Regions from separate parts of the Micromonospora sp. WMMD736 genome, predicted to be linked through region 1. Evidence: riboswitches for the same ligand, from Rfam matches in the RefSeq annotation. Region 1 holds a riboswitch; each other region holds the start of a gene.
The links. A riboswitch is a leader RNA that binds a small molecule or an ion and turns the genes downstream of it on or off. The one in region 1 is predicted to bind cobalamin.

Region 1 (3,269 bases):
TCATAGCTGGCGGCTGCGCTCCCACAGCGAGTTGAACATCTCGTCAAATATTGGGTAGAGGCCGGAAGGATTGGCGCTGCGCTCGATGACCATCGTCGGGCAGTCGACACCACGCATCTGCGGGAGGTAGTGCTGGACAACGCAGAGTCGACCATCGATCAGAAGGACGTTGGCGCGAATGGACTCGTCGTAGACGCCGATGGCGAGGTTGTTTCGGGCTTCAGCGGGGAGCCGGTCACGAATGCGGCGCGCCAGGTTCTGGATGTTGAGGTCGGTGAGCGCGCTGAGGTGTCCGTCGGGATAGTCTTCCTCCCGCTCCTGCCGCCTGATGGCCTCGCCGGCCGGGTCGAGGAACAGGCAGCGGAGGCGGGTGCCGGCGGCGAGGAGTTTCAGGAGGCGATTGTCGCCGTACTGCTGACAGATGAGGTTGAGTGACAGGCCGGACGCTCGGATGTCCGTGGCATGGTCGAAAAGGGCTCGCGGGGGCAGCTCCGCCATGAAGTCTGATCGGCTGGAATAGATCGCGCTGACATCAGCGCACCGGTCCGGCACTGCCTTGCCGACCTGGTGTCCTGCTAGGTCACGGGCCGGCTCGCGTTCGCCAAGGAGGAGCGTCACGCGTGCGTGGCGTGGCATGGACAGGCCGGTGCAGATGCGGGTGAGGACATCGATGCTGCTGACCCGGCGGGCGCCGCTGGTGATTTCGCTGATCTGAGCCTGGCTGAGGCCGGTGGCGACGCCGAGAGTGGTTTGGCTGGCTCGGGTGGCTCGCTGGACGAGGCGGAATACCTGAGCGACATCGCGAGCGGCCAAGGCATCGAGCATGTCGGCGGTGTCCCACAGCAGGTCTTCAGTGGTAAGCGCGGCAGTCGTGCGGACGCTCACGGGTGGCTCCCTTCCTGCTCGAGGGCCGAGGGCCAGCTTATCCAGTAGTCAGATGGCATACCGGCAGGACATCCGGTGGGCGGATGGAAGTTATCCATCGAGGAATCACTTTCTGTGATGGATCGCCGTGGTTGCGGTGAGCAGGGTCGTGGTGTGAGTCTCCGGTCCCGCCCCCACCTGCCCATGCGCCCCGCCTGGTTGTGCCGCAACTGTGCCGCCGCGTGGCCATGTTCCCGTGCGCAGCTCGATCTCGTCGCCGAGTTCTACGGCCACTCGCTGGCGCTGGCCCTCTACCTGACGTCCTGCATGAACGAGGCCATCGGCGATTTGTACGGTCTCGGCGGTCGCCCCGACCTTGCCCTGATGCACGCGCGTTTTCTCGGCTGGCTGTCGATGACTCGCCGGCCGCGTCGGCTCAAGCCTGAGTGACCCGCTCCGATATCTTCGCAGGTCAATGTGGTGAACCTGGCCCCTCGACGCCGGGGTCGGCGTTGACCGGCGGCGCTGCGGTGTGGCAGCATTCGCGGCCTGACGGCAGTGAAGGAAGTCGGTGCGAATCCGACGCGGTCCCGCCACTGTCACCGGGGAGCGATCCCCCCTCGTGAGTCACGGCCGTGTGTCTGCGGTTGGAAGGCCGGGGGAGAGCGTCGATCCGGAAGCCAGGATACTTCGGCCGTCGGGACGTACCCCAGGGCGTGGACACCCGAGGAGGACCCGATGACGCATGGCGTCTCCATCATCGACGGCCGTTGCCGTTGCCCGCACCGCGGCCGTGCTGTCGCCGCGACCGGCGTCGACTCCGTTCACCGCTGAGTTCCGCGCCACGCGACCCTTCGCCACCGGCTGCACGCCGGTGAGTCCGGGTCGCGGTGCCCGCTGAACCCCGCGCCCACCCGCACGTCGTCGCCGAGTCGCCTCCGCGAGCGCGTCGACGTTACCGTCCGGAGCCTGCCGTGCGCATTCTGCTGCTCTCCACCGCCGACACCGACCTGCTGGCCGCCCGCGCCAGCGACGCCGACTACCGGCTCGCCAACCCCGCCCGGGTGGCGGCCGACGAGGTGCCCGCCCTGCTCGACGGGGTCGACCTCGCCGTCGTACGCCTGCTCGGCGGTCGGCAGGCGTGGCCGGACGGCCTCGCCGCGGTGCTCGCCAGCGGCGTACCCACGGTCGTGCTCGGCGGCGAGGCGCTGCCGGACGCGGAGCTGATGGCGGTCTCCACGGTGCCGGCCGGGGTGGTCGCCCAGGCCCTCGCGTACCTGGTCGAGGGTGGGCCGGACAACCTGGGGGAGCTGGCCCGGTTCCTCTCCGACACGGTCCTGCTCACCGGCGAGGGGTTCGCCGCGCCCACGCCGACCCCGGCGTACGGCGTGCACGGCGCGTACCCTCCCGAACCGGATCGGCCCACCATCGGGATCGTCTTCTACCGGGCGCACGCCCTGGCCGGCAACACCGCCTTCGTCGACGTGCTGGCGGAGGCGGTCCGCGCGGCCGGCGGCAACCCACTGCCGATCTTCTGCGGTTCGCTGCGCGGGCTGACCGCCGGTGCCGGCCCGCTCGGCCTCTTCGCCCGCTGCGACGCGTTGCTGGTCACCGTGCTCGCGGCCGGTGGCGCGGTCGCGGCGGACGCCTCCTCCGGCGGCGACGAGGACGCCTGGGACGTCGGCGCGCTGGCCGCCCTGGACGTGCCGGTCATCCAGGCGCTCTGCCTGACCAGCACGCGCGAGCAGTGGGCCGGCAGCGACGCCGGACTGTCCCCGTTGGACGCGGCGATGCAGGTGGCCATTCCGGAGTTCGACGGGCGGATCGTCACCGTGCCGTTCTCGTTCAAGCAGGTCGACGCCGACGGGCTCTCGGTGTACGCCGCCGACCCCGAGCGGGCCGCCCGCGTCGCCGGCATCGCGGTCCGGCACGCCCGGCTGCGGGACGTGCCGAACGCCGACAAGCGGATCGCCGTGGTGCTCAGCTCGTACCCCACCAAGCACTCGCGGGTCGGCAACGCCGTCGGTCTGGACACGCCGGCCTCGGCGGTCCGGCTGTTCGCCGCGCTCGCCGAGGCGGGCTACGACCTCGGCGGCACACCGCCGCCCACGGACGGTGACGCGCTGATCCACGCGCTGATCGCCGCCGGGGGGCACGACGTGGAGTGGCTCACCCCGGAGCAGTTGGCCGCCGCCGAGGCCCGGATCCCCGGGGAGACGTACCGGCGGTGGTTCGACCAGGTCCCGACCGAGCTGCGCGCGCGGATGCGGGAGCACTGGGGTGACCCGCCAGGCGAGCTGTACACCGACGGCGGGGACGTCGTGCTGGCCGGCCTGCGCTTCGGCAACGTGGCGCTGCTGATCCAGCCGCCGCGCGGCTTCGGGGAGAACCCGATCGCCATCTAC
Region 2 (3,269 bases), 750 kb from region 1:
GATGCCGATGCCACCGGCGAACTTGGACAGGTTGGCGACCTGGGCGTAGCGCGCGTAGATCGAGTCCAGTTCGTCGCGCGGCGAGTCCACGAGATAGCACGAGGACATCTGGGTGTGTCGGGTGCCGGAGTTGAACAGGGTCGGTGAGCTGGGCAGATAGGCGAGGCTGGACATCAGCCGGTAGAAGTCGACCGCCTCGTCCGGCGTACGGGACAGGCCGCAGGCCACCCGCAGCAGCCAGTACTGCGGGGTCTCCAGCACCAGCCGGGTGGTGGGGTGACGCAGCAGGTACCGGTCGTAGACGGTGCGCAGGCCGAAGTACTCGAAGCGGCGGTCGCCGTCGGCGTCGACGGCGTTGTCGAACGTCTCCGCGTGCGCGGCGACGAACGCGGCGGTCTCGTCGCCGATCAGACCCTCGGCGTGGCCGGCCCGGATCGCCGCGCTGAACGAGGTGATGCCCTGACGCCGCACCTCCTTGTCGACGTAGCCGGCCAACAGCCGCGCGGCCAGGCGCGAGTACTGCGGCTCCGTGCCGATCATCTCGGCCGCCGTCTGGATGGACAGCCGGTCCAGCTCGGCCGTCGTCGCGCCGTCGTAGAGGCCGCTGATCGTACGGGTGGCCACCCGCATCGGGTCGACGTCGGTCAGGTCGTCGGCCCACCGCTCGACCGCCCGGACGATCTTGTTCACGTCCACGGCCTCGGTGCCGCCGTCGCGCTTGCGCACCTGCATCGGGGTCCGCCGCACGGCCTCACCGCTGACCGGGACCACCTCGGTGACTGTCACCACTCACTCCTCGGGAGTTCGAGACCTCAAGGGCCCTCGGACGCGAGGAGGCGGAGACCATCGGACGCCAAGCCCGCGCGGGCATGGGTCAGGTGGCGTCAGCCGTACCACGCGGCCTCGGACCGCCGCGCACCCGAGGTTCGGGTACGCGGCGCGCTGGCAGGTCTTCGGACTCGCGGGCGCGACCGGGCCTGCCCGGTCACCTACTGGCCGTCGCTTCCCAGGCCGATGGCCCAGTGCTGATGACGGCGGTCGTTCCCACTCACCGCTGCGGGACAGTCCCGGATTTCCACCGGGTTCCCTCTTGCCTCGACCAGTCACCAGGATTGGCCGAACCAGCTGCGGTCGACACCATATATAGGGGCGGGCACGTTTGTCACACCCCACATGTCGGTCTCGGGCGTGTCGCGGTCGACGTGACGGTCCTCGTCGATCGACCCGGGCCGGGTGGCGGGCGGCGGCACCCCGACAGTCGTCGTCGGCTTGACCGAGCGGAACCGGCACCGATACGGTCGACCCACTATCTGCGGCGACGCGAGGGAAGCCGGTGAGAATCCGGCGCGGTCGCGCCACTGTGAGCGGCCCCCAGCCCGGGGGTCGCGAGCCAGGACGCTCGGTCGTCCGCAGCCTTGCGATGGGGACGCGTCATCCCCGAGGAGGTTCGTTCACGCATGTCCAGCTCCACGTCCAGCCAGCCGCTGGCGCACCCCGCTGTCCCGATCCGTCTCCTGTGGACGGTCCTGGCCACCGTCGCCGTGCTCGCCCTGCTGGCCTACCTCGTCGCCTTCGACCAGGGGGCGGTCTCGCGCAGCGGGATGTACCTGCACGAGCTGATGCACGACGGCCGGCACCTGCTCGGTGTCCCGTGCCACTGAGCGGCACCGGAACCGCACCCACGTTCGTCACGGTCCTGCTGCGCGGGCTGCTCGCCGGCCTGGTGGCCGGCCTGCTCGCCGGGACGTTCGCCTACGTCGTCGGCGAACCACACGTCGAGGCGGCCATCGCCATCGAGGAGGCGGCCACGCACGCCGGGCCTACCGCCGACGGGCACCAGCACGGCGAGGAGGCCCTGATCGGCCGGGACGGCCAGCGCGGCGGCCTCTTCCTGGCCACCGGCCTGTTCGGTGTCGCCATGGGCGGCCTGTTGGCCAGCGCGTACGTCCTGCTGGCCCGTAGGCGGCAGACCGCCGACGACGGACGGTCCGGGCTGTTGCTCGCCGGCGGCGCGCTGCTCGGCGCGGTGCTCGTGCCGTTCCTCAAGTACCCGCCGAATCCGCCGGCCGTCGGCGACCCCGCCACCATCGACCAGCGCACGGTCACCTACCTGCTGATGGTGGTGCTCGGCCTGGTCGCGGTCTGGTCCGGTTCGCTGGGCTACCGGTCGGTGAGTGAACACGCGCCCGTGTGGCTGCGGGCCAGCGCCGCGGTCGGCGGCTTCCTGCTGGTCACCGTCGTGTCCTATGTGGTGCTGCCGTCGTTCCAGGAGGTCCCCGCCGACTTCCCCGCGACACTGCTGTGGAACTTCCGACTCGCCTCACTCGGCACCCAGACGGTGCTGTGGACCGGGATCGGCCTGCTCTTCGCCGCCCTGATGCACCGCCAGCGCGCGGCCGCCGACGCACCACTGGCCGGGTGAGCGCCACCAGCCTGCGGCTGGTCGCCCACGGTCACACCGCCGCCCTGCGGCAGGCCCGGTTCGGCGGAGACGACGGTCTGGACGAGGGCGGCCGACGTGCCGCCCTCGCCCTGTCCCCCGCCCTGCCTTGCCGGCGTCCGCCCGACGCCTGCCTGTCCAGCCCGGAGACGGCGGCCGTCGAGACCGCCGAGGTTCTCGGCCTCGCGCCCAGCGTCGAGGCAGGCCTGGCCGACTGCGATTACGGCGACTGGTCCGGCCGGGCCCTGGCCGAGATCGCGGCGGAACGGCCCGACGCGCTGCGCGAGTGGCTGTCCGATCCGGACGCCGCGCCGCACGGTGGTGAGTCGATCGTCGCCGTGCGCCGGCGCGTCGGTCGGTGGCTGGACGCGCAGCGCGGCGGCGGCCGACGGGTCACCGCCGTCACCCACCCGCTCGTGATCCGGGTCGCGCTCGTGCACGCCCTGGATCTGCCGTTGGCGACGTACCGGCTGTTCGACGTCGCGCCGCTGGCGGTCGTCCGGCTCACTGGCCACGGCCCACACTGGCAGCTCCGCCTGGACGCGGCACCAGCACCGGCGGAGGGGTGACGAGGGTCTACCACGACCCCTGTCGAGCTGCCCCAGATTCGGGGCAGCGAGGTCGGCTGGCAGGAGCGGCGATCGGTCGGGCGAGGCGAGCGGTCCCGCGACCCGCCGTTCGGGGCCGGGATCGGCGGACCCGCAACGGATGTCGGGCGGGCCGTGGAGTACGGCCCGCCCGACTGATGTGCTTCCGGCCTACTTCGTAGCGGTGATCGTGAACGGTCGGGACACCGTCGCCTTCGACCGGGACCCGGCCAGCGTCACGC
Region 3 (3,269 bases), 1.1 Mb from region 1:
GTCATCGGTCCGGTCGATCCGGCGAAGTCACCGGCGGCGGCGCATCCGGCGTCGATGTCGGTCGCGGTGCACACCCGGTCGGTGAGCGTGGCGATCAGGTCCCGGCCGCCGAACGCGCGCGGGTCGCCTCCGGTGATCGTGGCCAGCAGGGCGAGGTTGGCGACGTTAGCGGTGTTCGGCACGGCGGTGTCGCCGTTCGGGAAGATCGCGGCATCGACGTGCGCCCGCAGGTAGTCGACGACCTTGGTGAGGGTTTGGTCCTGCCCACCGGTCCCGGCCAGGGCGGTGGCGACAGCGATGGTCCGGTAGTAGTTGACGAAACCGTTGTCCACGTGGTCGCCGTCGACGAGCTGCCCCACCAGGTAACTCGCCACCGCCTTGACCTGCGCTTCCGTCGGTCGCGTCGGCACGGGCGTCGAGGTCGGGGTCGCCGTCGGAGTCGCAGTGGCGGTCGGAGTCGGGCCGCTCGCGCGTACCGACGCGGGGGTGAAGGTGGGCACCCCGGTGCTGCCGCCGATGTCGGTGCCGCCGAAGACCCACGCCTCGACCTCACCCGGGCCCGGCCGCTGGGACATCGCGCCGAGTGGACTGTAGGTCCAGTGGTCCTGCCCGGCCGGGGCAATCCAGTAGGACCAGTAGGCAGTGGCCGGCGGCGTCAACTCGCACGCCTCGTCAGCCGGCGTCGGGTGCTCGGCACCGGCGTCGAAGGCGGGAGACCCAATCCGGCAGATGAAGCCGGGGCCGTCGTGGGCGGTGCCGGCGGTGGTGAAGCCCGCCTCGTGCAGCAGGTCCAGTCCGGTGGTCGGGGTGGCGTCGCAGCCCCGCAGCAGCGGCCCACCCCATGCGCCGAAGTCGACAGCGACGATCGCGCCCTGCGTTGGGGTGCAGGACTCCAGCGGGTCGGCGAGCGCGGCGCGGGTCGGCACCACCAGCGCCACCGCGCCGAGCACCGCTGCGGCGACGGCCGCCAACCACGCTGCGGGAACACGCGACGTTCGACTGACCAGTGGGGACATGGCGACTCTCTCGGGGGCTAGCGGCGCAGGCGCGGACGCGGACCCCGAGGACAAACCCCGGAAACCTGGCTCCGCGCCGTGTACCTCGACGGCGCTGCGGTGCACTATCCAGCCAGGTAATCCGACTCGTCCCGATATCGGGACCTACGGCTGCGGGCCAGCGCCGGACTTTGACCGGCTTCCCCTGACTGCTGGATCGCGGCCATCGGACCACAACCGCCACCACCGCGTCAACGCGAGGACGTGTCATGTACCTAACAGCGCGCGGTAGCGGTCTCCTCCCATACGGTGACCGCGTCATCGCGTGGGGGAACCCGGTGGGAATCCGGGGCTGACGCGCAACGGTGAGGACGGTTCGCCCGTCCCGAGCCCGACTACCTACGTGGTGACGCAGCACCTGCGGTATCCGTCCCACGCGTCCTGCGGCCGGCCCGCCCCGCTCCCGCCGGCGCGCGCCGGGCTCCGGGTCGAGGCAGCCGTGCCCCGTACCCCCAAGGAGACCCGATGTCCTCGCGCTTTTCACCCGGCAGCCGCCGCAGACGCCTCGCGGCCGTTCCCGCCGCCGCGCTGATCGCCACGGTCCTGGCGGTCGCGGGAGGCGCCGCACCGGCCGCCGCGACCTCGACCGCCGCGCAGATCGCCACCGCCAAGACCAACGGCGTCGCCTACCTGCGGACCCTGCAGGCTGCCGACGGGAGCTACGCCAGCGGCGGGTTGTCGAACGAGTGGGCGTTCAGCGCGTTCGCGCCCGCCGGCGTCGCGGCGGTGGACGTCTACCCCTCCGGCGACACGACCAAGAACGCCCGCACCGTCTACCGCAACCAGCTCTCGGCCTCGTCCTGGCCGAGCAGCACGCCGGTGGTCACCGACTACGAGCGTGGGGTCCTGAACGCCTACGCCGCCGGCATCGATCCCGCCCGGGTCTCCCCCACCCGTAACCTGATTGCCGACACCATCGCCTACTGGCAGACCGGCTCGGCCGGCTACTACGGCCCGCCGGCGAACTTCAATGGCACCGTCTTCGGCACTCTCGCCCTGGCCGGCGCGAAGACCCAGGCCGGCGCCGCCCGCGTGCCGCAGGCACTGCTCGACCTTTCGATCACCCGGATCCGCAACAACCAGCACAACGACGGCGGTTGGACGTTCACCCAGGCCGAGGGCGACCCCACCCAACTCGCCGCGACCAGTGACATCGACATGACCGGCGCGGCGATGGCCGCGCTCTGCGCCGCCGGGGTCCCCAACACCGACACCGACGTGCTGCAGGCGAAGAACTTCCTGAAGGGCAAGCTCGTCAACGCCTCGGGCGCGTTCAGCTCGATGTTCGGCGTCAACACCGACTCCAACGCCTGGGCCGTCTCCGGGCTCAACGCCTGCGGCATCCCCAGCCAGGGCACCGACTTCACCACCACCGCCGGCAAGACCCCGATCGACTTCCTGCGCGCGCAGCAGTTGACCGGCGGCGGATTCAAGTACCTGCCCACCAACACCACCCCGTCGGCGTACGCCTCCATCGACGCGGTGCGCGCCCTCGCCGGCGCGGGCTACACCGCCGCTCCCCCGACCCCGGTCACCGTCGGCGCGCCCACCTGGGTCGCGGCGAGCGGATTCACCGCTGGCACCGCCACCAAGCTCGCCGTGATCATCGACAACGGCAGCGGCAGCATCAAGCCGTGCGCGGTCGCGCTGACCCCGAGCGCCGCCACCACCACCCTCGGTGCCGTCCTGGACGCGGCCGTCGGCGCGGCCACCCCGAGTGGCTGCGTCACGGCCCTGAACCCCACCAGCGGCACCGGCACCATCAGCTCGATCAACGGCCTGGCCAACAGCGGCTCCTCCACCTGGAAGGTCACCCGCGACGGCGGCACCCCGGCCAGCGCGACCCGCGGCACGACCGTGACCGTCGGCGACACCATCTACCTGCGCTACGGCGTCTGACAGCCGGATAATCGGATGGTCAGCGGCGGCCGAGCAGCCGCTGACCATCCGACGGCTGATCCGCCCGCTGCCGCTTCAGGTGAGGGTGACGAGGTGGATCGCGGCGACCGTGACGAGGCCCGCGCCGAAGAGCGTGATGCCACTGGCGGCGAGCACAGGCGCCACCCGCGCGGCCAGACCGAGGACGGCGCGGGACTGTGCGCCCCGGTTGATGAGTGAGCTTCCGGCGACCGCGAGGACCCCGACGCCGAAGAGCACGACGGCCATGCCGAGGCCGAAGGTCAGGACCAGCAGCAGGGCGAAGCCAGCGCGACC

Region 2: another riboswitch for cobalamin. It lies ahead of ACN269_RS01045 (CbtB domain-containing protein); the one in region 1 lies ahead of cobN (cobaltochelatase subunit CobN).
Region 3: another riboswitch for cobalamin. It lies ahead of ACN269_RS09040 (hypothetical protein); the one in region 1 lies ahead of cobN (cobaltochelatase subunit CobN).

Annotation. Positions count from the first base shown of each region.
Region 1 is NZ_JBMHMI010000001.1:1,042,459-1,045,727, reverse strand. It holds gene ACN269_RS04625 (DUF5919 domain-containing protein) at 1-885, opposite strand; gene ACN269_RS04630 (inositol monophosphatase family protein) at 1-4, opposite strand, end outside; gene ACN269_RS04620 (hypothetical protein) at 961-1,314, shown strand; cobalamin riboswitch at 1,401-1,577, shown strand; gene cobN (cobaltochelatase subunit CobN) at 1,839-3,269, shown strand, end outside.
Region 2 is NZ_JBMHMI010000001.1:292,006-295,274, reverse strand. It holds gene ACN269_RS01050 (ribonucleoside-diphosphate reductase subunit alpha) at 1-732, opposite strand, end outside; cobalamin riboswitch at 928-1,141, opposite strand; cobalamin riboswitch at 1,283-1,422, shown strand; gene ACN269_RS01045 (CbtB domain-containing protein) at 1,458-1,661, shown strand; gene ACN269_RS01040 (CbtA family protein) at 1,652-2,422, shown strand; gene ACN269_RS01035 (histidine phosphatase family protein) at 2,419-3,009, shown strand; gene ACN269_RS01030 (GH92 family glycosyl hydrolase) at 3,199-3,269, opposite strand, start outside.
Region 3 is NZ_JBMHMI010000001.1:2,150,643-2,153,911, forward strand. It holds gene ACN269_RS09035 (prenyltransferase/squalene oxidase repeat-containing protein) at 1-1,016, opposite strand, end outside; cobalamin riboswitch at 1,111-1,226, opposite strand; cobalamin riboswitch at 1,294-1,416, shown strand; gene ACN269_RS09040 (hypothetical protein) at 1,521-2,954, shown strand; gene ACN269_RS09045 (cobalt transporter) at 3,030-3,269, opposite strand, start outside.